2 regions of the Lysinibacillus sp. NPDC058147 genome follow, and region 1 is predicted to be linked to the other one. Evidence: riboswitches for the same ligand, from Rfam matches in the RefSeq annotation. Region 1 holds a riboswitch; the other holds the start of a gene.
The links. Region 1 has a riboswitch for cyclic di-GMP ahead of ACFVT8_RS21060 (methyl-accepting chemotaxis protein). Riboswitches for the same ligand answer to the same signal wherever they lie in the genome.
Positions count from the first base shown of each region.

Region 1 (15,349 bases):
TCAAGCTCATAACGTTTGATAATAACACTGATCTTCTGAAACCATTCCTCACATAACTCAAGCGCTTCTTGATACTCCTCCTCTTCTCTTGATATAGGCTCACTGTTATCCATAAAAGCATATTCTAGAATAGGGTCAGATAAGTTATCAGCTACAATTTTCAACGTCAATTGAGATACAGTGTTATACTCAGGATCTTCTTCATCTAATCCCTCTTCTTCTAAATCCAGTTCTTCACTCAGTAATGAACCACTTATGAAGCTATTGCCAGTCCTTGCAATATACATTTCGTCCTCAACTATAGCAACTTCATATATTTTATTGAACGGAATTTCTTTTTTTATCAAATCATCCTCTAGATCTTCTCTACTTACGAAGAAAAGTGTATTTGTAGGTTCATTTAATAATAAAGCACTTAAACAATCATTTGAGATGATGCAATGTGTATGAGGGATAGCCATAAGCACTTCCTCACTTGCCTCTTTCATTTCATTTAATGTATTGATATAAATATATCGCTCTTTAACATAACGGATAATTCCTACTATTATTAATCCTAAACCAATTAAAAAGTAGACCTTACTGAAAATAGCCGTTTCAACTGAATTTGCTAGTAATAAATAGATTATTCCTAGAAATATAAGAAAAAAGGTTTTCATCTATATCCCACCCTCAAAAAGATAATCGATAGAATTATTTCATCCATGTTAATAGAAATTTTATTCTAACGATTATCTTTTCATTCTTAATTTCTATGGGAATTATCTGCGTTTCGAACATCTACATCAAACTTTGAAACGGATTTTTCAAGTTCTTCTGCCATTTTATTCAGTTTTAAAATAGAATGAAGGATATCTTGGTTGTAGCTTTCCTGTTCCATCGTACGCTCTACAACACTTTCTGTTGCCTTTGCAGCCTTATTAGCAAGCATCGTTGTTTCCATAACTCCTGCTGTAATCTCCTGAGAAAATGCGGACATTTCTTCAGAGGTTACAGAAACTATTTTTGTATGAGATACTACGCCCTGAATAGATTGGAGAATACTTTCAAATGATTTTCCAGCTTCTTCAACAGCTTGTAAACCGTCTTCTACATTTTCTGTTACAACATTCATCGTTTGCACCGTTAAGCTTGTATCCTCATTTATTTTGGAGATCAAATTTGAAATACTATTCGCCGATTTTTCTGATTGCTCCGCAAGCTTTCTTACTTCTTCAGCTACTACAGCAAAGCCTTTTCCAGATTCGCCAGCTCTAGCCGCTTCAATTGCAGCATTTAGTGCGAGTAGATTAGTTTGTGAAGCAATATCACGAATCATATTGATGATAAGTGATACTTCTTTAGATTGACTCTCTAGTTTTTTAATTGCATTTGCAGATAATTGAACGGAATCATTAATAATATTCATTTGATGAATCACTTTTTCAATGTTTCCATTTCCAAGCTCTACGTTTTGTAGGCTAAGAGATGATAATTGAGATACATTTGAAGAAGCCTCAGCAATTTGTTGAATGCCCTCCGACATCTGCTCTAATGTAGCTGAGCTTTCCTCTGAGCTTTTATACTGTGCATGAGCCCCAGCTGACACTTCCTGGATAGATGCAGAAATATGACTAATCGCTTCAGTTGCCTTTTCACTACTTTTTGCCACTCCATTAGTTGTATCGATTAACTGCTTAGAGCCAGAATTGATTCCCATAATTATATTTTGCAAATCTAGCACCATTTGTTGGAATGCACTTGTCAAAACTCCAATTTCGTCTTTTCGATCTGTTTCTATTTTTACGGTTAAATCACCATTGCCAACTTGTTTTACTTGTGATGTTAATTTTCTTAATGGCTTCGTTAAATAATCTGTGAAGAAATAAACAATGCAGATCCCTACTATTAATACAATTAGAGTAATCATAATAATTTTCATTTGATTAGCGTTCATGTCCGCATAAACTTCCGTGGCATCTAAATCTGCCCCTATTAATCCTATAACTTCGCCAGCATCATTTTTTATTGGTGCATAGATAGCAAGTACCGCTCCGTATTGTGAATCATTTGATAGCTGAAATTGTATTTTCCCTGTTTCAAATACTTGCTTCATTTTAGGATAAGATTCTGGTGATTCCTCTTTATTGCCAATCGTTGAATCATCATTAGGTACACTATCTATCATATAGTAATAGTCATATCCATCACCGTTTTTTACTCGAGTCATTGTATACAAACTAGATACCTTATGTAGCTCTTTAACAGCGCTCAATTCTTTTTGTAATTCATAATAATAATCATCTTTTTTTGCACCAATTTCTATACTTTGATAGCCTTTAACGTCTATCTTTGAGATTGCCTGATCAATCATATTTACGTTTTGCTGACCTACTGTTTCTTTCACTAGCTCCAATGAAGAACGATAAATAAAAAAGCTAATCAGAAAACACGAAATAACGAGTAAAATTGAAAATACCATTAACATCTTAATTTTTAAGCTACTTCTCATCGATAAACCCCTTATAATTCTTAAATTTCATTTTCTACGTGAATATTTCTATAGAATTGTTAGTAACAACAAATTTTACAACATTCTTCTAGTAAAATGTTTCTATTACCAAAGTACTTTATTTTTTTTGCTAAAACAAGCTAAAAATGCCATTTTTGACTGTTGTTTTCAGTATAAAAAAAACACGAGGGCATTAAAAATCAACGCTCTCGTGTTTCCAAATTTATATTTTTAAATAATTTTCAATTTGAATATTCCTTTAATTCCTCTTTACTACCAACATCGTCTAAAGTCTTATCTTTTTCAATTTTATGCATCTCTAGAACATGTTGCGAAGGTGGAATAAGCAAACTAACGATAACAATTGTAATACCTGTGATCACAACGCCTGAGAAAACAGGTGCCTGCCACAGCTCATTTAACAAACCTAAAAATCCTTCTGATTGGATAGTAAAACTAGGAACATATGTTAAAGATGTAATAATGTAATATACTAACCCGACAGATATACTTGCCCAAACTGCTGGTGTACTTACTCGCTTCCAAAATGGCCCTAAAACGATTGGCCAGAAAATAGTTACGAAAATAACATCCCATGCTAAATAAGCTAAATCAATGACTTTCTGGAAGCTGACCGCTAGAACTAAGCCTAGCAAAGCGCTTAAAATAATAATAAGTCTTGAAAATCTTAATAGTTTTTTAGGATCCGGGTTACGATTAATAAAGTCTAAATAAATGTTTTTTGTGACAATTCCTGAAGTCGCAACATAACACGCGGCTACAGTAGACATCCCCATCGCTGCCATTGCTGTTAAAAAGATGGCTGCTAGTAACGGTGGGAAATACCCTTGAGCAAAGGCAAGCATTAACGTCTCTGGATTTGTACTATTAGGATAAATCGTTTTAAACGCTTCTCCTAACATACCCGGAATCCAGCTAATTGCGATAATAATTGTTCCAGCTATAATCATACTACGCTGTGCTACTTTTGGACTTTTCGCTGCGGCTACCCTTTGTCCTAAATCCACCGCTGGAATATCACCAAGTGCTAACACAAGATATAGCGTCCAAAACTCTGCCCCAGCCTTATTGAAGAGTTCACTAATATTCCACCACTCTGGGTTAAATGTTACATCAGGATAATAGAATAAGATAAAAATTGTAATCCCTACTATACCCGCTACTGCCAGTGCCCCCTGAACAATTTCCGTATAGGCTACAGCCCATAAACCACCAATTACAGAGTATAGAGCTGTTAATGATACAAAAAGTAATGCCGCTGGAACGAAATCAATTTGCAACAGCTGCTGAATAATATACGTGCCACCAACTGTTAAGGCAGCTGCATTAAAAACACCGAAGGCAATCGCCATTACGACACCTGTATAAGCGCCTAGCTTTTTACTGCCATAGCGTAATCCATAGTAGTCTGCTAATGTCCAACCTTTTAATCTACGTAATGGCTTCGTCCAAATGAGTGACCCAAGAATCATACAAGTCCCTAAACCACCCATTGTCGCCGATCCTTCAAAGCCGCCACTTGTGTAACCTGAGCCTACTGCCGCAAAGAAGAATGGGGCAGCTAATAAGGCCGCCACCAGACTTCCTGTTACAACAGATAAAGGCATACTCCAACCAGCTACAATTAAATCCTCCGCAGTATTAACTCGTTTATATCCTTTATATCCAATGTAATAAATAAAAATTAAGTATAAGCTAAAGATGATTATATTTAACATAGTATTGCTCCTTAGTTTTCCACATTATCCGTTCATAACGACTCCACCATTAGGCGTTAATATTTGACCCGTATAGAAATTCGCATTTTCTGAAGCTAAAAATAATACAGTCTTTGCGATTTCTTCTGGTTGAGCTAATCGTTTTAACGGATATTTAGCAGACTCTTCCTCTACATAATTTTCACCAAATTCCTTTAGGATGTCTGTAAATGTTCCACTAGGAGCTACTGCATTGACTAATATCGTAGGAGCTAACTCTCGTGCCAAAGCTTTCGTAAATGCATTAATGCCACCCTTTGCAGCAGAATAATGCGTAAATTCTTCACAACCTAAGCTACCAATATCAGAAGAAATATTAATAATTTTTCCTATGTTTCGTTCTTTCATTCTTTTTGCTGCTTCTCGACAGTTGTAGAAACAACCGTAAAGATGAACTTTAATCATTTTATCCCACTGCTCATCTGTTAAATCCGTAATGCTTGAAGCCTGTGCAAATCCAGCGTTATTGACAAGAATATCAATATCGCCTAACTGTTCGTCCATATATTGATACATAGCTTGAACTTGCTGAGAATCCGATACGTCTGCATTAAATTTCATAGCCTTTACACCAAACTTTTCTGCTAGTGCGCGAACCTCTTCTGCCTCGTTGTCATCACCAATGTAATTAATGAATACATTGGCTCCATGTTCGGCAAAACCTAAAGCAATGGCTTTGCCGATTCCTTTACTTGAACCTGTAATTAGTACATTTTTTCCTTTAAAATTAATTTCCATCATTAATCATTCTCCAATTTGAATTTTGCTACAAGTACCTGCAATTCTTCTGCTGTTTTTCCTAATGAAGAAGATGCCTCTTTCACCTCTTGCATGGTCGTCAATTGCTCTTGCGTTGCGTTTGACACATTCGATGAGAATTCAGATGACTGCTCTGTAGATTGCTTAATATTATTGACAGATGCAGCTACTTCCTCCGATGAAGCAGAAATTTGCTGAGACGCAGCTGAAATTTCGCGAATCTGACTTGCAACTTCTTCTGATGAAGTGAGAATCTCTTTAAAGATTTCCCCTACTTCATTTGTAAACTCCATACCAGCCTTTACATCTTCTTTCCCTTTTTCCATAACAGTGATAGAAGCGTTTGAATCAGCTTGAATTGTACTAATTAAATTGTATATTTCAGTTGCAGATTGTGATGATTGTTCTGCTAATCGTCTAACCTCGTCAGCAACAACCGCGAAGCCTTTCCCATGCTCTCCTGCCCTAGCAGCTTCGATTGCCGCATTCAATGCTAGTAGGTTTGTTTGATCTGCTATTGCTGTAATAAGACTTACAATATCGCTAATTTTTTTCGTATTGATATGTAAACCGTTTATTGTTGTCCCTATTTGTTCAACAGAACTATTGATCAACTCCATTTGCGCTATGACTTGTTGAACAACATGATTTCCACGTTCAGAAGCTTGAGAAGCAGAAATAGATGACTCAGCAGCCGTATTAGCAGAGTCAGCAATTTGCTGGATGCCTGTCGCTGTTTCTTCCATAGCAGCAGCTGTTTCCTCAGTCATAACCATTGACGCCTCAGCGTTTTGCGTTATTTGTCCCATGTCTTGAGCAATATTTGTTGCGCTGTTATATGTTTCTGCAGCATTAACAGTTAGCTGATTAGCAGCAGAAGAAACGTTATCAGATGTATTTCTAATATTTAAAATGATATGTTGTAAATTTGAAACCATCGTATTAATCGATTTAGATAAATTTCCGATTTCGTCCTTCGTTATTTCTAAATCTACATTTGTTAATTCCCCATTCGCTACTTGATTTGCAGCATTTACTACTTTCTTAAGTGGTTTTAATAGACGATCAATAATTATGTAAAGTAAAGCTAATAAAATTAAAATTCCAATAACAGCCATAACAATTTGTTTTATAACACTTGTTTTAATGATGGTATTTATGTAGTCCGCAGAATAATCAATACCTAATAACGCAATGAGCTTGCCATTATCATCTTTAATAGGGCTAAATACAGTTCGCCATGAACCATACGGATCTTGGAAAATATCGGTTACTTCAGTGCTATTATTTTGAATTGCCAATTTAGCTGTTTTTACATGTTCATCTGCTAAATCAGTAAAGATTTCACCCGCTTCATATACGTCGTTCAAATTAGATGTATAGCCTATCGGGTTAACGCCACCTGCATCCTTCACATCCCAAATATAGCTCCAACTCATAATTCCTTGTTCTTCTTGAATCTTATCGAGTTGTTTTTGGATTTTCTTAAATTTAGTATTAGTTTCTCCCTTTTCAGTCAATAAATCTTTAATGACATCACTGTCAAGATTCATAGCTGTCAATACACCAACACTTTTCAACTCTCGTTCTAAATCAACAGACATTCTATTGTTTAATTCTCTAATACTTTGTGTAGTAATAATAGCAATTAGAAGTAAAACAATAATAGAAACCGTTAGTAAAAGTTTGTTTTTTAATGAAACATTTTTAAACAACTTCATGATTATTTCTTCCTCCTTTATTGTATTTTCGACAAAAAATACCTATTTCAAAAGAAATAGGCATCAAAGAATATGACTAGCAATATATGTACTTAACTAGTACTCTTTGCAGCTCAGCCATCATAGTATTTAATACCTTAGACCTGTAGCTTTGCGTCTCTACCTTTCAGTAGATTTGCCTATCTTTTTCCTCCTCAAATTAACACAATGGGTAAAAGTAGTCAATGTTACCAGATTAAAATACACATATTTTTTACTATTTTATTATTAGTATGAAATAGATACTATTACATATTTTTCTCGGCGCGTCCATAATCCTCTTTAAAGCAATTAAAAACAGCTACAACGTAATATTGTAGCTGCTACTATAATTTTGAATAATCAATTACCCCTAAATGATTATTCTTATTAAAGATAGTTATTTATTTTAGTGTCATGTATAAGACTGACGGTATGAAGGATAAAGCAAACATACATGAATACCACATAGATGTACGGCGTAATGAAAAACGAACTTTTTTCTTTTCTGCATAAAAAATGTCTAACATCACTGAAGCAACAACAAGTGGAATAGTAACACATGCGATAGCAACTAATAAAATGTTTAAACTAAACATAAAAGCACCCCTCTGTTCGTGAACATTTATTTTACCTCTTTGTGACAACTTTATGTCAATTTCATTGTACACATTTTGGTCACAAATTGTCAACAACATTCAACTAAGAAAAAATAGCTTTTTGTAGAATATTTTTATCTAAATAGAGATATTTCGTGTAAATCCTCACACAAAAAAGCAACTACAAAATTGTAGTTGCTTTTTAATCCTTAATTCATTACTCTTTACCGAAATTTACTATTGACAATGCATAGAGTGTTTTATTCTCTATATTTATCTGTAAGCCCTCTTAAAAAATTTCTCACAAAGCGATCGCCACATTCTTTATAATTACGATGACTTGGATTTCTTAAGATGGCACCTAATTCGCCTTTAGAAACGTTAACGCCTCCATCATATAAAATATCGAGCATCTCCTCACTCGTTAAGGCTAACGCTATCTTTACTTTCTTTAATAGCATATTATTAGGACTCTCTTTTCCTGAAACAGGTAGTGGTCCTTCCGGCTGACCAGGCTTAGGCTTTTGAGGACCTCGTTTAAATGTAATAAATCCATTTAAAAATGCCTCTATCATTTTATTATTACATTTGATGTATTCTTCTGGTGCTTCTTCCTCATCATTAACTTTAATAAGCATGTTCAATACTTCTTCCTTCGTAAAGTCCATGCCTCCTAGCTGAAATATTTTAACCATATCTGCATTTTTGATATCTAATGCATATCTTAAACGAATTAAAATATCATTGTTCGTCATTTAAAAAACCTCCATTTTAACTGTAAAAGCGCTTCTAACAATTATATCCTCGAAATTGAAGCATTACACTATTATAGCAGAGACATTCACAATTTTAGTTAGTTTTCCAAAAGTTACTTTACTATAGTATTTAGAATGTGCATTTTATTTTTTAACATGTATGATTAGCTAACTCTCGACCATTCTAATCACAAGGAGGTGAGATAAATGGCTAATCGCAGTTCAAACAAGCTTCTAGTTCCTGGTGTACATGAAGCCGTTAATCAATTGAAATATGAAATCGCACAAGAATTCAATGTACAATTAGGGCCAGAAGCCTCTTCTCGTGCAAACGGTTCAGTCGGAGGAGAAATAACAAAACGCCTCGTAGAAATGGCTGAAAAACGTTCAAAAGGTTTATTATAATAATAAATTTCAAAAAAGAACGAATCCCTTTTATTAATTGGAATTCGTTCTTATTTTCATTATTATTTAATTTCAACTGGTTGTAAAGCCTCACTTGTCCCTTTTTTTAAAGTAAGCATCACGATAAAGGAAATGCAATATAAGGCTGCTAAATAGATCATAACGACCGTCATATCATAACTTTGAAGAATATAGCCGACAAAGATTGGTGAAAATCCTCCAATTGCTCTACCGAAGTTAAAAATCGTGTTTGTTGCTGTACTCCGAATTTGCACCGGATAGAAGCTGCTAATTAAAGCTCCATACCCTGCGAACATGCCATTTGAGAAGAAGCCAACAATCGCACCACCTAATAAAATTGCAACACTTCCTGTGGCATAAGAGTATAAAAACACTGCACATGCAGAGGCAAGTAAAAAGATTCCGAAAGCACGCTTTGCACCATATTGATCCATAAATCGTCCAAACGTTAGCATCCCAATAATCATGCCAACTGCTGTACTAATTGTCCAAAGTGCCGAGCTTGAAACTGATAAACCTTGAGATTGCTGCAGCATAGATGGTAACCAAATCATTAAGCCATTGTAACCAGCAATTTGAACAGTTGCCATAACGATTAATGAAATTGTCGTCATCGAAGTTCGAGGCGTTTCAAATAATTGCGCTAACTTCCCTTTTTCATGTTTCTTGTTGATTTTTTTATTTTTCTGAGAAGCCACCCACTCTGGTGATTCCTCAAGATTTTTTCGCACAATGAATGCGAAAATGACAGGTAACACACCGACAAAGAATAAAGCCCTCCATCCTAAAGTTGGAAGAATAACTGCACTTAGTAACGCTGCTAAAATAACTCCGTATTGAGCACCTACACTTACATATGAAGAGGCTCTTCCTTGCTTATTCTTCGGCCAAGCCTCGGCAACAAGAGCCATACCAATACCGTATTCGCCCCCTGCACCAAGACCAGCGATAAATCTATAAATATAAATTTGTTCAATATTTGTTGCCAATCCAGTTAAAGCTGTACCGAGCGCAAACAACAAGACGGTATAAGTAAATACTTTTACTCGTCCATACTTATCAGCTAAAACTCCAAAAATAATACCGCCTAACAGCATGCCTATATTCGTTATGGAAGAAATCAGTCCACCCGTTGCAAAATCAATGTTAAATTCCGAAATAATCATTGTCATCGCAAAGGAAATAAACATAATGTCCATTCCTTCCAACGTTAAACCAGCTACTGACGCGACCACTGTTTTCTTACGATAATCCATTCTTACGATCCTCCAGTTTCTTGTTAGTTAAAAACTCTTCTAGCCTATTTGAGGGAATGGATATCACAATTCTTTTCCATTCTCTTTTGAAGCCTCACAGGACTTCCTTTAAAAGAGATATTAATTAGCAAAATAAAAGCCCTTTTGTCACAGAGGACAAAAAGGGCGTGCGAAAACAAAGATATTGTTAGCTTAAAAAATATCATGTAGCCCTTTTCAGCCTCTCTGGACCGCATTAAAGGAAATTTATTTCGTTCATTTATATCGTTCTACATTCTATAAGATTATGATTGAAAAGGCAATGCTTTATAGTTAAAAAAATTACCCCAGCACTTAAAAAGTTGAGATATGAGTCTTCATTTTCCTCTCTATTCAAAAATTCTTCAGGCTATACAACAGTATCCCCATAGCGCTCAAAGTTCTCTTGAATAAGCATAAGTTTGTATATAGTTAGTTCTCCTTTTAGGCAATGGGTAACACTATTTTAGAAAGAGTTATTTAAAGAATCAAACTTAGGAACACAAAATACCCTGTTACATATAATACCATTTTATAGCATAAAATATTAAATAGTATTTATACAGGGAACTCGCATAGTAATCTTCTAAATTGCGAAATTCTCTACTAATGAGAGGAGTATTATTTTGAGCCAATCATCAACAGAAATTTTCATTCGAAACTTCGAACAAGGAGATATGCCTTTACTTGGCGAGTTGTACCGATCCATAACAGCAAAAGAGAACGCGACATTTTGGTGGGTCGGGGACGAAGATAATTGGAGTAACGTTTACTGCGCATTTGAAGATGGGAAGATGGTCGCAAAGGGGCAAGTTAGCATTATTAACGTTGTACCTCCTGGTCGTTCAAAAGAAAACAATCACTCCATATACGTTAATCTTAAAACCATTTCTGAAAGAGAACATGACATGGCTTTGCTCGACAAAGTCTATCAATATCTTTTCACAAGAGCAAAGCAATTAAAGGACACTTTGCCTAAAGAATACGGAACAATACTTTGTGTTGGTAATGATTCAGAAGAAACAGCTAACAATCAGTTTTTTGTTCAAAAAGGATACCTTCCTCTGAATAGTTTATATCGCATGAATCGAGATTTGAATACACCGATTTATGATTTAAAACTACAAGAAGAGTTTCAATTCTCATACTGGAACATGGAGACATCCAGCGAAGAAAATGATTATCTTGATATAGAGGCTGAAATTTGGCCTGACACTCCCCTTGGTCTTAATAGGCTAACTGAATACAAGAATAACAAGCTTTGGACATCCATGGTCATACGTCAAACAGACACTATTGTTGGCGGACTGATGACATGGCAAGAAGAAGATTACGGTGTAATAGAGGACGTTTTTGTCCGTGAACCATGGAGGAAGCGCGGGATTGCCAAGTTTTCGCTTACACAGGCTTTGAAATATCTTAAGTCTCATCAGCTACAAAAAGCTACTCTCATGGTATTAACTACAAATAAATCAGCCTTAACTCTATACGAATCTGTTGGCTTTTATACGGATAAAGAAGAGATAAGATACTTTACAAAACTGAATTAGGCAACAAAAAAGAGGGGTTCATTGCCCCTCTTGTCTATTTACCGTCCTTCGTCAATCCACATTGTTTGATTCGAAGTTATCAAGCAATACACGCACTTCATCTGTTGACTTCGTGTTCATCAATTGATTTCTTAATTCACCAGCTCCACGGAACCCTTTGACATAAATTTTGAAAAAGCGATGCAGCCCCGAGATTGAACGTGGCAGTACCTCCGCATATTGATCTTGAAGATCAAGCTGCAGTCTTAAAAGATCAAGGTACTCTTTACTGCTATGCTCTTTTGGCTCTTTTTCAAAGGCAAAAGGATTTTTAAAAATACCTCGCCCAATCATAACGCCATCAATGCCATATTGTTCAGCGAGCTGCTGCCCAGTTTGACGGTCAGGAATGTCTCCATTGATTGTTAGTAACGTATTTGGTGCGATACGGTCACGTAATTTTTTGATTTCCGGAATTAGCTCCCAATGCGCATCTACTTGGCTCATTTCCTTTCTTGTACGTAAATGAATAGAAAGATTCGCAATATCCTGTTTTAAAATATGCGTAAGCCACTCCTCCCACTCATTTACCTCTTTAAAGCCAAGTCGTGTTTTCACGCTGACAGGCAGTCCGCCCGCTTTTGCTGCTTGAATAAGTTCTGCCGCAACGTCTGGACGCAAAATAAGGCCACTCCCTTTTCCTCTCGATGCCACATTCGGTACAGGACAGCCCATATTAATATCGATGCCTTTAAATCCTAGCTCTGCCATGCCAATACTCATTTGACGGAAATATTCGGGATTATCCCCCCAAATATGTGCCACCATAGGCTGTTCATCTTCTGTAAAAATCAAACGGCCACGCACACTTTTCATGCCCTCTGGATGACAATAGCTATCTGAGTTAGTAAACTCTGTGAAAAATACATCCGGTCGACCCGCTTCACTTACTACGTGACGAAAAACAACATCTGTCACATCTTCCATTGGTGCAAGTACAAAAAATGGTCGTGGTAAATCACGCCAAAAATTATCTATCATTTAAAACTCAATTCCTCTCACTATCGATACATCTTCAAACTCTTGGTCAAATAATATAAAGCCAAATGTTCCACTTCTTTTACACTTATATCACGCTAAATGACTTATTATCAAACACAAGTACATTAACGAAAATCGCAAAAAAGCAGATGGTATAGATTTTTTCTATATCAGCTGCTTTTTCTATTATCCCAACTCCAACAACGCTACCGCTTCACAATGTGTCGAATGCGGGAACATGTCTACAGGCTGAATCTCTTGCGTTTGATAGCCCCCATCCTCCAAAATTCTAAGGTCACGTGCTAATGTAGCTGGATTACAGGACACATAAACAACGCGCTTAGGACGTTGCTCTAAAATTGTCTTTAGAAGTGCTTCGTCACAACCTTTTCGTGGTGGGTCTACTACTAAAACATCCGCTTCTTTGCCTTCCTTATACCAGCGTGGAATTACTTCCTCTGCTGGGCCTGCCTCAAAATACGTATTAGTAAAACCATTTAATTCTGCATTGCGCTTCGCATCTTCAATAGCTTGCGGTACAATTTCAACACCCATAACAGCCTTTGCTTTTTGTGCAAGGAATAATGAAATTGTCCCTATACCACAGTAAGCATCAATTACTCGTTCATCACCCTGCAGGTCAGCGTAGTCTAATGCTTGTTTGTATAGAACTTCCGTTTGCTGAGGATTTACTTGATAAAATGAACGAGCTGAAATTTCAAAGCGCACATCGCCAATCGTATCAATAATAACGTCTTTGCCCCACAGGCTTACAGTTTCATCACCGAAAATAACGTTCGTTTTGTCGCTGTTAACGTTTTGCATAATGGACGTTACATTCGGGACAAGCCTCTGGATTGTCGCAACAGTAGCTTCTTTTTGCGGGAATTTTTTCTTTTTAGTTACAAGAACAACCATAACTTCACCAGTTGCTCGTGCTTTACGAATGACTACATGACGTAGCATTCCCTCATGTGTTTCCTCGTTATATGGTCGAATACCGATTGCTGCTAATTCCTTTTTCAAACCTACAAGAATAGCGTCCGCTTCCCCTGTCTGAATTAAACAACGCTCCATATCCACAATGCTATGAGACTTCGTTTTATAGAAGCCTGCAATTGCTTGTCCTGCTTCATTTGAAGAGAAAGGTATTTGTGCTTTATTACGGTAATGCCAAGGCTCTTCCATGCCTTTCACGGGTAAAACAGGTGCATCAATTTTACCAATGCGCTGCATGACATTACGTACCATGTTTTCTTTCCATTTTAATTGCCCTTCATAAGATAGATGCTGTAATTGGCAGCCGCCACATTGCTTGAAATATTCACAAGGCGCATCTACTCGATCTGGTGATGGTTTTAGAATTTCTAGAACCTTCGCAAAGCCGTAATTTTTTAATGTTTTTAAAACATGTACTTCCGCCGTTTCATTAGGAAGTGCACCTTGGATAAATAATGGATAGCCATCGACCTTTGCGACGCCATTGCCATCATGCGTTAAATCTTCTATATAAACTGTTAGTCGGTCATTCTTTTTCACGGGTGCTGACATTCGTACATCCTCCATTTCAATCTCTTTATTGTAGCATGTTGTGGCGGATGAAAAAAGAACAAGGCTTAATATTAACTGCTCGGGTGTGTTGAGGAAATGATCGGGTCTGCTCTCAAACTGCTCGGGTAGGCCAAGAATGGGATCCGCTTTCACTCCAAACTGCTCAGGTTAGACCAAAAAGTGATCCACTTTCATTCCAAACTGCTCGGGTTGACCAAAAAGTGATCCGCTCTCCTCCCAAACTGCTCGGGATAGACCAAAAAGTGATCCGCTTTCACTCCAAACTGCTCAGGTTAGACCAAAAAGTGATCCGCTTTCCTCCCAAACTGATCGGGTTAGACCAAAAAGTGATCCGCTTTCACTCCAAACTGCTCAGGTTAGACCAAAAAGTGATCCGCTTTCCTCCCAAACTGCTCGGGTTAGACCAAAAAGTGATCCGCTTTCCTCCCAAACTGCTCAGGTTAGACCAAAAAGTGATCCGCTCTCCTCACAAACTGCTCAGGTTAGACCAAAAAGTGATCCGCTCTCCTCCCAAACTGCTCGGGTTAGACCAAAAAGTGATCCGCTTTCACTCCAAACTGCTCAGGTTAGACCAAAAAGTGATCCACTTTCATTCCAAACTGCTCAGTTTGCGCCAAAGATGATTCGCTCTCACTCCAAACTGATCAAAAAGTAATCTGCTCTGCTTACCCGAATACCCTAACAAATACACCTTCCCCTTTACACGAGTAGAAAAAAGAGCCGCTATTCGCGACTCTTTTCCTCTTTCCTCACTGTGTGGTAATCTCTAGGTGCCCACCAGAAAGTAGCGACTATACCTAGGATGACGACTATAAATGGCGCATAAAAAATTAAAAAACTTGTCATAGTTGTATCCCTCCTATGCGTGATTGTCTTCTTTTCCTGTCACATAATTCTTGTTGAAAAGGAATAATTTCAACAACAAGAACAGTGATGGAATAAGCAAACAAAGTCCTAAAATAAACGCAATGACGAGTGCAATCGCCATTTGTGTACTTGTAAAGCTATCGTAAATTGTTAAATACGGATACAGTAAATATGGATATTGCGCGATACCATATGCAAAAAACGCCACTGCGAATTGGGCGATTAATAAACTAACCGCAAGACCGTAATTTTTCCTCATCCATATTAACACTACAGTAATAATAAACAGCACAGCTGATATGGCAAACATCCACCATAAATTAACCATGTGATCATAAATTTCAGGGTTGATAAACTTCATTTCGTACATAATGCCGAGCGCACTCACCATTAAAGGCAACGCCCAAGCAAGTGCGTATTTTCGCATTAAATTTGTTGCTTGTTTATCTTTCGCTTTGTGAGCGTACCAAGTTAAAAACACGGCTGAAATATAAAGTACTGCTGCGATGCTCAACACGA
Region 1 is NZ_JBHVUJ010000009.1:74,377-89,725, forward strand. It holds gene ACFVT8_RS21040 (hypothetical protein) at 1-659, opposite strand, end outside; gene ACFVT8_RS21045 (methyl-accepting chemotaxis protein) at 746-2,491, opposite strand; gene ACFVT8_RS21050 (sodium:solute symporter family protein) at 2,734-4,230, opposite strand; gene ACFVT8_RS21055 (SDR family NAD(P)-dependent oxidoreductase) at 4,255-5,010, opposite strand; gene ACFVT8_RS21060 (methyl-accepting chemotaxis protein) at 5,010-6,749, opposite strand; cyclic di-GMP riboswitch class I at 6,854-6,939, opposite strand; gene ACFVT8_RS21065 (hypothetical protein) at 7,172-7,366, opposite strand; gene ACFVT8_RS21070 (YehS family protein) at 7,627-8,121, opposite strand; gene ACFVT8_RS21075 (alpha/beta-type small acid-soluble spore protein) at 8,329-8,526, shown strand; gene ACFVT8_RS21080 (MFS transporter) at 8,589-9,803, opposite strand; gene ACFVT8_RS21085 (GNAT family N-acetyltransferase) at 10,448-11,371, shown strand; gene ACFVT8_RS21090 (tRNA dihydrouridine synthase) at 11,423-12,391, opposite strand; gene rlmD (23S rRNA (uracil(1939)-C(5))-methyltransferase RlmD) at 12,578-13,942, opposite strand; gene ACFVT8_RS21100 (hypothetical protein) at 14,164-14,586, shown strand; gene cydS (cytochrome bd oxidase small subunit CydS family protein) at 14,687-14,809, opposite strand; gene ACFVT8_RS21110 (cytochrome d ubiquinol oxidase subunit II) at 14,823-15,349, opposite strand, start outside.

Region 2 (15,349 bases), on a different contig from region 1:
AGATTTAGGTGGTTCTAAAGTAAACAACGCTGTAAGTGGTAATGCACACTTCCGCGCACCATCTGAAGAAGAAGCTATTGATCAGATTAAGAAACTATTAAGCTACTTACCGCAAAATAATAAAGAAAAAGCTCCTCGTCAGGCTCGTCCAGAGGGTGATGACTATCGTCCAGAAATCGTGGATGCTGTTCCAATTGAAACAACTCGTCCTTATGATGTACGTAAAGTAGTCGAGCAAATAGTGGACGAAGGCTCATTTATGGAAGTTCACTCAGAATTTGCGAAAAACGTAGTAGTTGGTTTTGCGCGTATTGCTGGTGAATCAGTTGGTCTTGTATGTAACCAGCCTAAAGTATTAGCTGGTGGGTTAGATATTGATTCTTCAGACAAGGCTGCTCGTTTCATTCGTACATGTGATGCTTATAATATACCAATCATCACATTTGAAGATGTTTCTGGTTTCTTCCCAGGCGTTAAACAAGAGCATGGTGGTATCATCCGTCACGGTGCGAAAATCCTTTATGCATACTCAGAAGCAACTGTACCAAAAATTACAGTGATTCTACGTAAAGCATACGGTGGTGCATATGTTGCCCTGAACTCTAAATCTATTGGGGCGGACTTAGTATTTGCTTGGCCTAATGCAGAAATAGCTGTTATGGGTGCGGCAGGTGCAGCTAACATTATCTTCGCACGTGAAATTGCAAAATCAGAAGATCCGGAAGCAACACGTGCTGCAAAAATTGAAGAATATAAAGAAAAATTCGCAAACCCATACGTTGCGGCATCTCGCGGTATGGTAGACGATGTTATCGATCCACGTGATACACGTATTAAGTTAATTCAAGGGCTTGATATGTTATCAAACAAACACGAAACACGTCCAGAGAAAAAACACGGCAACATTCCTCTATAAAAATTGTAAAAGCCTAGTATCCATTGGATTACTAGGCTTTTCTTCTTGACTTGAACTTACTTTTGATAATAAAAGATTTATGATAAATAACAGATAATTGAAACATATCCTCGTTTCATCCGTACATATATGTAAGAGGAGTTGAGATGAATGGAATGGAAACAATTACAAAAAGAGCAAGAGATGATTCATGCACAATTAAGAACTGTTAGTAGGCTAAGTGAACAAAAGGTTTTAATTGAAAAGCAAGTCGAACATGCACAACAGGAAACTTTCAAACATTCTAAAGCACTCAATCAAATTCGTTTGAAACTCGATAAGTTAGAGGGCTTTTCCTTTATGAATATGATTCGTACGTGGACAGGGCAACAAGATGAGCTACGTGCAGAAAAAATTGATAAAGCAGCCATTCTTGAATTAAAAATAAATGAAGCAAAGAAGATGGAAGTAGATTTGACAGATGATTTAGGGCAAATAAATTCTAAACTTACTCAAATAAATGAACAAGAGTTGCAAGAAGCTTTAAGCCAATTAAATGCTAAAAAGAAAGGCTACTTCCAAATACATGAACCTGAACAGGCAAAAAGGCTTGAACAATTAGCTCATGAAGAAATGTTAACGAAACAACTTATTAAAGAGATAGAGGAAGCAGAAGAAGCTGGTGAATCAGCACTTACTAAGCTTGGACAAGCTGCAGAGTCCTTGCATTCTGCAAGTGGTTACTCAGCGTGGGATACGTTTTTTGGTGGGGGTCTCATTGCTACACATTTAAAGCATGATGCACTTGATGAGTCCGAAAATTATCTTCATAATGCTCAAATTGCATTACAGCGCTTCCAAAACGAACTACTGGATGTACAAGATATGTCAACGAAATCGTTAGCAGTTGAAACAGATGGATTTGTAAAATTTGCGGATTATTTCTTTGATGATATTTTTTCAGCTTGGTCTGTCCATTCTAAAATATCTACCGCGAGAGAGCAGGTTTCTCGTGTACAAGATGATGTACATAATACGATCTTGCGTCTACAGGACAAACATAATAAGGCAGATGACTATTTGCAATCTCTACATAAAGAAAAAGAAGCGATCTTTCAAAACGTTGATATTAAGTAACCTGTGAAAAGAGTCCTGCTCTTTTTACAGAGTTTTTCTTCGTTTAGCAATATGGGAAGATTGGTGGTTTCCGTTTCAAGCTAGCTACCCGGTTTCCTGTAAGTGAGCATCGGAAAGCTGTCTTCGTTTTCGCACAGATAGAACATTGTTGTTGTCGATATGGAGAATAATATTTTAAGCAAGTAGCGCTAAGCCTATTACAAACCTCAAAAAAGCGTAGTAATGAAGTCATTGTCGCCAATGTCTGCACGAGACTTGTCATTTTCATAAAGCTTCACCATTTATAACATAAAATCTATTTTAGTATGTTCTCGTCTCATTTTTGACAGACTTCTTTGGGTAGTCTTTTTAGTTTACTAGTCCTTATAAGAGCTGTCTAACCAAGAGTAGCCTACCCAACCATAATCCATTTTTTCTTAAAGGTAAATTCTTAAATGTTCACAAATAACGATGCAATTAAGCTTCTTTTTTTCTATAAATATAGTAGGGAAAGTAATTGTTTGATGTATGTCTATTGAATAGAAATATTCTGGTGACTAACATGAAAAATAACTACATTTCAATCTTCGCCTTCATTTTGCATTTTCCTAATCTCAACAATGTTCTTCCAGATCGCCCTATCGATTTTGGCAAAACTACTTATGCTTGGCGTTGTATTTACTTCAAATAATATAGGTTCTCCTTTATGATTTATTCCAAAATCAATGCCATATTCTCTACAAGGAAAGTGGGATTCAATTACTTCAGATGCTAAAATAGAATCTTTTTTTAGTGAGTCTATTGTTTTATCTTTCTCTGTATTGTCCATCATCATATAAACTGATAATAATTCATCAATCGGTATTACTTGAGAACCCCGATTTGAATTAACAATCCCATGATCCTCAGTTGCAATTCTTCCGTACATTCCACTAATTACCCATGTTCCCTTTAGATTTTGAACATGAACACGAATGGAAATTGAATCTCCATTAGGGGTTAGACTCATGACCCCCTCCTGTATAATATAATTTCCGCTTAATTTACCATGTTTCTCATATGGGTGTAGAACTTGATGGAAATCCTCAATTGTTGCCACACATTTATTAATTTCTTCACCTTGCATAGTAAATCCATTAAAACAATACTGTCCATCTTTTCTTTTGTAGATTTTATAAATCGCTCTTCCTTGCCCAGTGCTATTATGTTTCACATAAACATACTCATACTTATTTAATAAATAGATTAAGTTTTTTAGACTGTAAAGTGTTGATTCTGGAATGAAGTTAGTTGTTAAAGAATTTTGATTTAAAAGTAAAAATTGTTCCCATTTTCCTAGTGCGTTTTTCAATAAATTCTCCTCATTTCGTAAGGTATTTTTATTTCTTTTGTATAAATAGGGTAGTCCTCTTCACTTATGGTGATTACTGTATTGTATGTAAATAGATTTATCTTGCATGGGTTGGTAGGACTTGGTAACGCAATTATTCTCTCCCATCTTTCTGCTAGAGTCCCCTAATAAATTTACTACACTAGATAAGTAGCGTTATGATTGTTCTTTATACCTCCATTTTTTTTGATTTCAAAATTATTAGTATCTAATGTATCTGCCCTATAAATCTTTACTTGTAGCCATATGATAATATGATATGTCGAATAAGGAGAGGGAAGATATTGAAAAAAACGACGAAATTAAAAGAAATAATATATTCAGATAAACTTGAGTTTTTAATGGAAGCCCATAACGGTCTTTCCGCAAAAATTGTAGAGGAAGTCGGTTTTAAAGGGATTTGGGCGAGTGGTCTATCGATATCAGGATCATTGGGTGTAAGAGATAATAATGAAGCATCATGGACGCAGATATTAGATATACTTGAATTTATGAGTGATACGACAACAATTCCCATCCTATTAGATGGGGATACAGGATATGGGAATTTTAATAATGCTCGGAGGTTAGTTAGAAAACTAGAGCAATTGAATATTGCTGGAGTCTGTATCGAGGATAAAATTTTTCCAAAAACGAACTCGTTTATTAATGGAGAAACACAACCTCTCGCATCGATTGAAGAATTTTGCGGGAAAATAAAAGCAATGAAAGATACTCAAGAGGATGAAGACTTTATGGTTGTAGCTAGAGTCGAGGCTTTTATTGCAGACTTGGGATTAGATGAAGCCCTTAAACGTGCGGAAGCCTACAGGAAGGCAGGCGCCGATGCAATTCTTGTGCATAGTAAAAAGTCGGATTTTAAAGAAATTGAAGCATTTATGAAAGAATGGAGTGGAAGGCATCCAGTGGTTATTGTGCCAACAAAATATTATACAACCCCAACTAATGAATTCAGAAAAGTAGGAATAAGTACTGCAATCTGGGCTAACCATAACTTAAGAGCATCGATCACTGCTATGCAGAACATCGCCAAACAAATCCTAAAAGATGAAAGTCTCATTCAAGTAGAAAAATCGATCGTAAGTGTGCAAGAGATTTTTAGACTCCAAAATGCTGAGGAGCTTCAAAAAGCAGAGAAGAAGTATTTGCCATCAACTAATAACCAATCACATCCCGGAACGGAGTGATGGTATGTTAAATACAAATGAATTTGGAAATGAGCTTAAAAGACTTGGTTTTGATTTTTACAGTGGGGTCCCATGTTCATTTTTAAAGAATCTTATTAACTATTCCATAAATGAGTGTGAATATATTGCTGCAGCCAACGAAGGTGATGCTGTAGCCATTGCTTCAGGAGCATACCTTGGAGGAAGGAAATCAGTTGTTTTAATGCAAAACTCCGGTCTAACCAATTGTATTTCTCCTTTGACTTCCTTAAACTATCCCTTCCAAATACCTATACTTGGGTTTGTTAGTCTACGTGGAGAACCCGGATTGAATGATGAACCGCAACATGAATTAATGGGACAAATTACGACACAACTATTAGATCTCATGCAAATAGAATGGCAGTTCTTATCTCCTGATGAGAGTGAGGCAAAGAGACAGCTTGAAGAAGCTAACAAGTGGATTGAAGCAAATCAACCATTCTTTTTTGTAGTGAAAAAAGGAACATTTAATAGTGAGAAATTGAAAATAGAGCAACGTCTTAATCATAAAAATATGAAAAAAAGTGAAAAAACTGACTTAGATGAACGGCCAAGTCGTTTTGACACTTTAAAAGTGATAAATGGAATCAAAGATATGAAAACAGTATTAATGGCCACAACTGGTAAGACAGGAAGAGAACTATATGAGGTTGAGGATTCTGATAATAATTTATATATGGTTGGTTCCATGGGTTGTGTCGGTTCTTTAGGCTTAGGCTTAGCTTATACTCGAAAAGATATAGATGTAGTTGTTATTGATGGAGATGGTTCCCTCCTTATGCGGATGGGGAGCTTATCTACAAACGGCTACTATCAACCTGAAAATATGCTCCACATTCTTTTAGATAATCAAGTTCACGATTCAACTGGGGGACAAAATACCGTTTCTCACAATGTTAATTTTGTCAATATTGCTGTAGATTGCGGTTATGAAAAGTCATACTATATCCATAATTTACATGAACTTGAAATGTGTATTCAAGAATGGAAAATGACAAAAGGGCTAACTTTTATTTATTTGAAAATCTCAAAGGGTTCTAAACAAAATCTAGGCCGCCCAAAAGTTACTCCAAGTGAAGTTAAAACTCGTCTACAAAAATTTATTGAATGAATGTTCTGAAAATAGATATTAGAAGGTTAATCTTACTTATAAGAAGCCTCTTTACAGTACTAAAGCTTAGTTGGAGGGAGATAATTCGAACCGCGTATAGAAGTGAAATAAAATTAAAGGGAGGAGTATCGTGAAGAAAATTCAAAGAAATATATTATTGAATCCCGGACCTGCTACTACAACAGATACGGTTAAATACGCACAAGTGGTACCTGATATTTGCCCTCGTGAAGATGACTTCAGCCAAGTATTGCAATTTGTTACTTCTGAGATTACTAGTTTAGTTTCAGAAGAGAATCAATATACAACCGTTTTATTCGGTGGTTCAGGTACAGCTGCTGTAGAGTCGATCTTGAGTTCAGTTATGACTGATGGGGTTTTAGTAATCATTAATAATGGTGCCTATGGGAAAAGAATGTGTGAAATTGCAGAAGCTTATCAGCTGGATTGGATTGAGTTTGTAAGTCCACCCGATCAACCGATAAAATTAGATCAGTTACATTCATTCATTAAAAGAATTCCACGAAAAGTTTCTTTTCTAGCTGTCGTGCATAATGAAACAACAACGGGATTATTAAACGATATAGAATCGATTGGCTCCATTTGCGAAGAAAACGAGATTAATATGATGGTAGATGCAATGAGTTCGTTTGCGGCTATTCCTATTAATATGAGTAAAATGAAAATAAGTTATTTGGCGGCTAGTTCCAATAAAAACCTTCAAGGAATGGCAGGAGTCTCTTTTGTTATAGCTAAAAAAAGCGAACTAGAAAAAGGAAAAACAAAAATACCGACAAATTATTACTTGAATCTTTATTCTCAATATTACCATTTCATCGAGACGGGTCAGATGCGTTTTACTCCGCCTATACAAACTATCTATGCGTTAAAACAGGCGATTGTAGAATTAAAAGCAGAAGGAATGAAAGAAAGATATGAACGATATTCTCAATGTTGGGAAACCTTAATAGATGGCCTCTCTAGACTTGGTTTAAGATATCTCGTCCCTAAAGAGAACCATTCAAAAATTATTACAGCAATAGTAGAGCCTGAAAGTGAAAAGTATAATTTTAAAGAAATGCATGATTATTTTTATGCTAATGGAATAACGATATATCCTGGAAAACTTTATCAATTAAATTCTTTTAGGGTAGCCAACATTGGTGATATTAGCAAAGATGATATCGAGCACTTTTTAACTTTATTAGAAAAATATCTACAAACCTGAATTATTCACGGAACAGTGGAAAACCTACAATTTATGTAGGTGATATTAATTAATTTTTTTAATGCTTTGCCTTGTTCAACTAATGGAGGAAGATTCATAATCAATCTTAATTATAAAAATGATTAGCGCTAAACATGTAAAACCTCGTATTTTGATCAAACTTTGTTCAAAATATGAGGCTTATTTTTATCCCAAAATTGAGGATTGTCGTTTTTAATCAATCTTTTTCAAAAGTTACAGAGGCAGGGCGACTCCTTGGGGATAAGCAATAGAGAAACGAATGTTAAAAGCATCACATCCTATGATAACGCCTTCGTGATCAACCTCGTGTCGCTGTCGCTACGTTAACACTACGCTTTCGCACAGAATTGTTGGCCCGGCGCCCAAGGAAGCGCCTAGCCGGAACGGAAATCAACCCCTTGTTTTGCCGAAGAGTAATTGATAAATAGCGTAGATCTTATAAGCGTATTATTTCAACTCTTTAATCGTTGTGCTAAAATAATACATATACTATAACGTGGAAAAACACGTAAACTAAGGGAGTCCTACAACATGACAAGTCGTTTAGTAGAAGAGTTTTTTGAGCTCGTACAAATCGATTCAGAAACAAAACATGAAGAAGTGATTGCGCCGATTTTAATCGACAAATTAACAGCGCTTGGTTTTACAGTAGAACAAGATGATGCACATACTCGTAACGGGCATGGAGCGGGTAATATAATTGCTACGCTAAAAGGTTCATTAAATATCGAACCAATTTATTTTACATCTCATATGGATACAGTAGTCCCAGGTAAAGGGATTAAACCATCTCTTCGTGAAGATGGCTATATCGTTTCAGATGGTACAACTATTTTAGGTGCTGATGATAAAGCAGGTCTTGCCACATTATTTGAAATGGCTAAACGCTTAAAAGAGCAAAATATTGAACATGGTGATATCGAATTTATTATTACAGCTGGAGAGGAAAGTGGACTCGTTGGCGCTAAAGAGTTAGATCCAGCTAAAATTAAGGCAAAATACGGCTTTGCTGTAGACAGTGATGGCAAAGTAGGGGGAATTGTAACTGCGGCTCCATTCCAAGCGAAAATTTTCGTTAAAATAATTGGGAAAACAGCTCACGCTGGTGTCGCTCCAGAAAAAGGAGTGTCTGCGATTACGGTTGCTTCCAAATGTATTGCACAAATGAAGCTAGGTCGGTTAGATGAAGAAACAACAGCCAATATTGGGCGCTTTGAGGGCGGTCAGGCAACAAATATTGTGTGTGACGAAGTAACGATTATTGCAGAAGCTCGTTCGATCGACAAAGCGAAGTTAGATGCACAAACTAAGCATATGCAGGAGACGTTTGAGCAAGTTGCTGCTTCATTAGGTGCAAAGGCTGAAGTTGAAGTGAAGCTAATGTATCCTGGATTCCGTGTAACAGAATCAGATAAAGTTGTTCAAGTGGCAATGGCAGCTGCTAACAACATCGGACGCACACCAAAACTTGGTATTTCAGGTGGAGGTTCCGATGCTAATGTTATTGCGGGCTTTGGCATCCCTACAGTAAATCTTTCTGTTGGGTACGAGGACATTCATACAACAAATGAAAAAATCCCAGTCGAAGAATTAGAAAAATTAGCAGATTTACTTGTTGAAATCGTAAAAGAGTCTGCGAAAAAATAACAACAAAAATCGAGGATGTGACCGCATGGAAAGTGTAAAGGCAGTAGTTTTTGCTTGTGGTACAGAGGAATATGCAGTGCCAGTGGAACAAGCGATTTCGATTGAAAAGTTAGAACAAGTAACACCGATTCCTCACTTGCCTAATTATCTACTAGGCTTCACAAGAATTCGTGGCGAGCTTATCCCTGTGCTTGATTTTGAACGTATTCTTTATAATCGTTCTTCTAATGCTGCAACAGCACGGATTATAGTGTTGAACACGGATGTTGTGAATTATGGATTACTTGTAACAGAAGCTCGTGAAATTCTTGATTTTGATGAGTCAGTATTAAAGCAGATGGGACTTGTCAATTATTCAAAAACACGCTACTTTACAGCTGTGGCTAATCTTGAAAATCGCATGATCACATACGTTGATCCGAAAATACTAGTAAATTCATTAGAAGGTATACGTGAAATTATTAATTATTTACACAAAATGCTTGAAAATGAAAAAGAAAACGTAGAGGCATAAGTTTTTGTAGGGTTAAATAATTCAATACAACACTTCATGTTGATGTTTTAGACAGAATTACAAATATGTGATTCTGTCTTTCTTCTTTTTAATCGATATCCCAACAGTAAAAGGAGTATAAATACTGGATGGCGAATTTTAAACTAAGACCGTAACGTATGGTTGATTTTCGTTAAAGACAGAGCACTTTCTTGGGGGCGTCCAATAAGCCACAAAAGAATTTGCATGATTATATATATAACTTTCTATAGTATAAATAAGTAAATATTAATTAAGGGAGGTATTTATCATATGGATTCAAAGAAAAAGGAAACACCAGAAGAAAAAAGAGAGTGGTTAAAACAAAATGAATTAAAAAATAATCCTACAGGTTCTTTAAACGATGGAATAAATAGGGGAACTAGCGGAAATTTAAATGGGATGGGTTGGAAAGAGACGGTGGTATTAGTTTTAGTGTTATTGATAGGATACATTACATACAAATTGTTTTTCAGTTAAAGATATCAAAAGGAATCATAATCTCTTATTTTGCATTCCATAGTCCTCAATTGCTACTTAATCTATCTCTTCACTCTCACTTCATGCAAGTTATTCACCTTCAAAATTACTACGCTTTTATTTTGATATAGTAAAAATAACCTGTATTCTTATAATCTTATTTGATAGTTATAAATAAAATTATGCGTATTACCTACAGACATTTTCATTCTATCGTCGTATTATGTAAGGTAAGAAAACTACTGTAAAAGGCAAACTTCATCGAAAGGGAAGGACGCAAAGCCATGAGTCTAAACACTATTTTTTAGTGCATGATCGTCAGGTTGCCAGGTTCTGTTCTATGAGCCTCGGCCAATAGAATGGAGATGTAATATATGTTAAGTCGTTCACTATCAAAAGCAATCATTGTTATAGTAGCAATTGTAAGTACGCTAGGATTAACAATGGGGAAGGTAGATGCAATGGCCATGCAAGATAAGGCTACTTGGTTATGGGATACGACGAAGATTGTCGAAGATGAATCAGGGGTACTCTCATTTTTAGAAAGCAAAGATATTAATAAATTATATTTACAAGTAAATAGTGATATAGCAAGTAACTATTACAAAAGTTTTATTGATAAAGCAACGGCAAAAGGTATAAAAGTATATGCATTAGATGGTTCTGCAAGCTGGGTTTCAGCAGAGGGCTATAAAATGCAGGATCAGTTGTTTGATTGGTTACATACATATAATGAAAATGCAGCAGCAACAGAGCAATTTTCTGGAGTTCATCTCGATGTAGAGCCTTACTTAAATAGTGGATGGAACTCGAACCAAGTAAAAACGATTGAATCCTATCAAGCACTTCTCACTAGAGCGAAAGGGGATACCGATCGATTACATTTGCCATTGGAAGTGGATATGCCATTTTGGTTTGACGAAATTACGTACAAAAACCAATTTGGGAAAGGTTTATTAGCTGATTGGGTGATTGACCAAGTGGAAAGTGTTTCGATAATGGCTTATCGAGCTGCTGCTAAAGACATTATTAATATTGTTGAACATGAAATAAACTATGCAAAAAAAGTAAAAAAATCAATTATTATTAGTGTGGAAACAGGAGCCTCTGATGAAGGGAAAAATATTACCTTCTATGGAGATGGAGAGGCCTATATGAATAAACAGTTAGCACAAGTTAATAAACATTATGCCAATAAAAAAGGTTATAATGGTTTTGCCATTCATCATGTTGATAGTTGGATGAATATGCAGCCATGAAAAAATCCTCTCCATCTATAAGTTGGAGAGGATTTTCTTTGGCCTTATGAAAGTCGGCCGCTATAGTCTTCAAATTTAAATTCACGAATGACTTTAATGCCTTTTTCATCGTTATAAGAAACGATTGACGGAAGATTTACACCATTAAACATATGATTTTTCACCATTGAGTAATGCGCCATATCTGTAAATACTAAACGATCGCCTGGTTGTAAAGGTTGTTCAAATGAATAATCACCAATTACATCACCAGCAAGACAAGTAAGCCCGCCTAGGCGATATGTGTAAGCTAGCTCATTTGGTTGACCAGAACCGATGATCATTGGGCGGTATGGCATTTCTAGAACGTCTGGCATATGGCAAGTTGCCGATGTATCTAAAATTGCTAGGTCCATACCGTTTTTCTGTACATCGAGAACAGTTGCTACTAAATAGCCTGTATTAAGTGCAACAGCTTCACCTGGCTCTAAATAGACGAGAAGGTTATACTTGTCTTGAATGTAATTAATGATATTCACAAGCTTTTCTACATCATAATCCTCACGAGTTATATGGTGACCTCCACCAAAGTTTAACCATTTCATTTGATGTAAGACATCACCAAATTTTTCTTCGACAACTTGTATAATACGCTCTAACGTATCGGAGTTTTGCTCACACATTGCATGGAAGTGTAAGCCATCAATACCGTCAAGCTGTGATTTGTCGAAGTTGGCTAATGTTGTGCCAAGACGAGAATTCGTGTAGCAAGGGTCGTAAAGTGCTGTTTCAATTTCAGAGTACTCAGGATTGATACGAATACCACATTCAAGTGTTTTACCAGCAGATTTTACTTTGTCTTTATATTGATTCCATTGGTTAAATGAATTAAACACAATATGATCAACATAGCCAAGAAGCTCGTCCATTTCATGTTCCACATAAGCGGGTGCATAGACATGAACTTCTTTGCCCATTTTTTCATAGCCTAGTCTAGCTTCAAATAATGAGCTTGACGTAATCCCTGCTAAATATTCACCAACTAATGGGAATGTTGAATGCATTGAAAACCCTTTTAGGGCAAGTAAAATACGGCAGCCTGTGCGATCTTGAATCGATTTTAAAAGTTCTAGATTTTTTGTTAATAATCGTTCATCCACTACGTAAGAAGGGGATGGAACTTTTGAGAAATCAATTGGCTTCATCGACTTAATTCCTTTGCATCTAACTCAAGGTCAAGTAATTCTGGATTATGGCTTTCTTGCCATGGTAGACCCCATTTATTTAGTGCATCCATGAATGGATCTGGATTGAAATCTTCGACATTCCAAACACCTGGTTTACGCCATTGACCGTTCATCACAAGCATTGCACCAATCATTGCTGGTACACCAGTTGTGTACGAAATTGCCTGTGAACCAACCTCGTTATAGCATTCCTCGTGGTCACACACATTGTACACATAATAAGTTTTTTCCTTACCATCTTTTAGACCACGAATAATACAACCGATATTAGTTTTTCCTTTTGTACGTGGTCCAAGTGATGCTGGATCAGGTAGTACAGCTTTTAGGAAGTGAATTGGTTGAATCATTTGTCCTTCAAACTCAATTGGCTCGATAGAAGTCATACCAACATTCTCTAATACTTTTAAATGTGTTAAGTATTTTTCAGAGAATGTCATCCAGAAACGGATTTGCTTTAAGCCTTTAATGTTTTTAGCAAGTGATTCTAGTTCTTCATGGTATAAAAGGTAAATATCTTTTGGTCCGATTTCTGGTAAGTTATAAACCTCTTTTTTCTCAAGTGGTGCAGTTTCAACCCACTCGCCTTCTTTCCAGTAACGCCCATTTGCAGTAATTTCACGAATGTTGATTTCTGGGTTGAAGTTTGTAGCGAAATGGTAACCGTGATCACCGGCATTTGCATCCACGATATCTATGTAGTGGATTTCATCAAATTCATGTTTTTGTGCATGAGCTGTGAAAACGCCGGTTACACCTGGATCAAAACCGCTACCAAGTAAAGCAGTTAAGCCAGCTTTTTCGAACTTTTCTTTATAAGCCCATTGCCATTTATATTCAAATTTTGCCGTTTCAGGTGGCTCGTAGTTTGCAGTATCCACATAGTGTACACCTGTCGCTAAGCAAGCATCCATAATCGTTAAGTCTTGATAAGGTAGTGCTACATTAATAACAACTTCTGGTCCGAAGGCTTTAATCAGCTCAATAACCTCATCCGTATTGTCTGCGTCTACCTGCGCAGTATGAATCTTTGTTTTTCCGCCATCTAGTTTTTCTTTTAGAGCGTCACATTTTGAAACAGTTCTACTTGCGATACAAATTTCCTCAAATACGTCCGAATTTTGAACACACTTGTGTACCACAACACTGGCTACTCCGCCAGCTCCTATAATCAATGCTTTACCCAATTGTCTACCCCCAAATTCAAATTAGTATTGTCAAACAAGCTGATTATACAGAAAATTGAATTACTACTCAATCATTCTTTTTAAATTTTCTATAAAATTTTTTATTTTTCAACAATAATTTGGCGTATACAGAGGGGAATGCCACGAAAAAAGAAGCTTTTCGTGAAAAAAATTTCCCTTTACTACTGATGTAGAAAAGGGGAAAATCATTTTTTTGTTCAACGTTTGAAGAAATTTAAGGTCACTTCAAAACCTTTTAAGTCCCACGAGTTATTTAGAAAAACGATTTGATATTTGTTGTTTTTCATCCCCCCATAAATAAAAAAAGATCAGTAGTAATACGCTTAAAAACCCCATCACAAGGGCATATGTGCTGAGTTCCACATCCACTTGACTTTGCATAGCATAAATGAAAATAGCTCCTAGTATTAACAAATTTCCAATAATAAGCGATACAAAATGAAATCGTCTATTCATAGCACAAGCCCTCCTATATATAGTTTATTGCTCTCAAAAAATGAAAATACACTTCAATTATCTCATAATTCGGAATTTTAACCAATGTTTTTTAATCTGGGGATTACTACCACAGATGAAGCGGCGGAAAAGCATGTACAAGCAGCGAAAAGTTTCCGCCAGGCGGCAAAATGCATGGCTAAGTGCCGAATTGGGAGTCAAGCGGCTCACCGTCTGCCCTCGGGAAAACATTCAGTCGGAACAGAAATCAAACCTCGCTATATGATGAACCACAATGTTATCAGACTTTTAATGTGGTTACTGATTCAACATCAAATTAAAAGAATTGTAGAAAAATTATTGCTATTTAGTTTGTTTTAAATTTAAAGATGGTAAAATACCTATAAGACTTTTCTTTTAGTGAAGGTGAGGATTTAAATAGTGATCAAACAGTTTGATGAGCAAGTACAACAGATAAATGATTTATTTTTAAATGGGCATGTGAAAGAAAGCTATCAATTAGCCAAAGCAGTTTTAGCAAATAGTACGTTTGCAGAACATGAATCATTTGCAACAATCCAACAGCACGTCGCATTGTTGGAAGCGAACGGTTATGCAAATATGCCTGTTCCTACTGCTGAAAAAGTGAAGCAAAGTGTTGAACGGACAGATGGCTCCTATCCAGAACGTGATGTCCTTGCTGCATACATAGGAAGTGCGGATGATCAGCAATTCGGTAAAGTAGTAGATGAATTATTAGCTGGATCGATCGAGGCACAAGCGAATGCATATTATACAATGGCTGAATATTTTGCTCTTGCAAAGGAGCATGATAAAGCACTTGTCCAATATGCGGAGGCGATAAAACTACAGCCAAATAAAGCCCTTTACTGGGGAGCCTTTGCACAGTTTTTGAGTCGAAACGAAGGCAGCTCGTATTTAGCACTAAGGCTTATTGAAGAGGCTATTCAGTTAGATAGCATGAACCCTCGCTGGTACTATACTCAAGGGAATATTTTTTTACAGCTTGTCGCAGCTACAAAAAATTTAAGCTATTTACCTGCTCTAGAAGAAGCCTGGGACAAGGCTAAGAAACGTTGCTCTGCTAATCAGGTTGCATTAAAAGTGGACATCGCGAAATCCAACGACGTACTATCACAATGGAAAAAACAAATGCTCTAAGAGGAAAGAGAAAGAAGTCCTGCAAATACAAGTTAAAATAGGACGTTTTTAGTAGAAAAAAAGCTCAGATAAGTATATAAAAACTTGAATAGCAATTAGAATAGGTATCCTAATAATTTCATACAAATAAATAAAGTACTAGCATGTAAAAAATGAATATTTATTAGTAAAAGTAACCTTATGTGTATTTTTATGCTATAATGCAATTATAAACGGACGTATGAAACTTATCTTATCTTCATTCAGTAAAAGACTCTAACCTCTAAATTTGAAGAAATGAATGCGGAGATGGTTCCTTTTCAGTGGGTGTTCAAACGCCTACTGAATGAAGATAAAGCCTCCGGCGGATGTCACGGATTTTAAAAGGAATGAATTGTGCGGACACAATTCAAAATCCGGCCGCAATTACGCCAA
Region 2 is NZ_JBHVUJ010000001.1:753,983-769,331, forward strand. It holds gene ACFVT8_RS03665 (acyl-CoA carboxylase subunit beta) at 1-916, shown strand, start outside; gene ACFVT8_RS03670 (hypothetical protein) at 1,067-2,032, shown strand; gene ACFVT8_RS03675 (YheC/YheD family protein) at 2,592-3,362, opposite strand; gene aepX (phosphoenolpyruvate mutase) at 3,686-4,588, shown strand; gene aepY (phosphonopyruvate decarboxylase) at 4,593-5,720, shown strand; gene ACFVT8_RS03690 (2-aminoethylphosphonate aminotransferase) at 5,848-6,948, shown strand; gene ACFVT8_RS03695 (M20/M25/M40 family metallo-hydrolase) at 7,501-8,616, shown strand; gene ACFVT8_RS03700 (chemotaxis protein CheW) at 8,642-9,130, shown strand; gene ACFVT8_RS03705 (DUF6366 family protein) at 9,422-9,628, shown strand; cyclic di-GMP riboswitch class I at 9,869-9,959, shown strand; gene ACFVT8_RS03710 (amidase) at 10,003-10,887, shown strand; gene nspC (carboxynorspermidine decarboxylase) at 10,932-12,071, opposite strand; gene ACFVT8_RS03720 (saccharopine dehydrogenase family protein) at 12,068-13,297, opposite strand; gene ACFVT8_RS03725 (hypothetical protein) at 13,568-13,774, opposite strand; gene ACFVT8_RS03730 (hypothetical protein) at 13,859-14,134, shown strand; gene ACFVT8_RS03735 (tetratricopeptide repeat protein) at 14,195-14,935, shown strand.
Region 2: linked by a shared signal. The riboswitch ahead of ACFVT8_RS03710 (amidase) and the one ahead of ACFVT8_RS21060 (methyl-accepting chemotaxis protein) in region 1 are both predicted to bind cyclic di-GMP.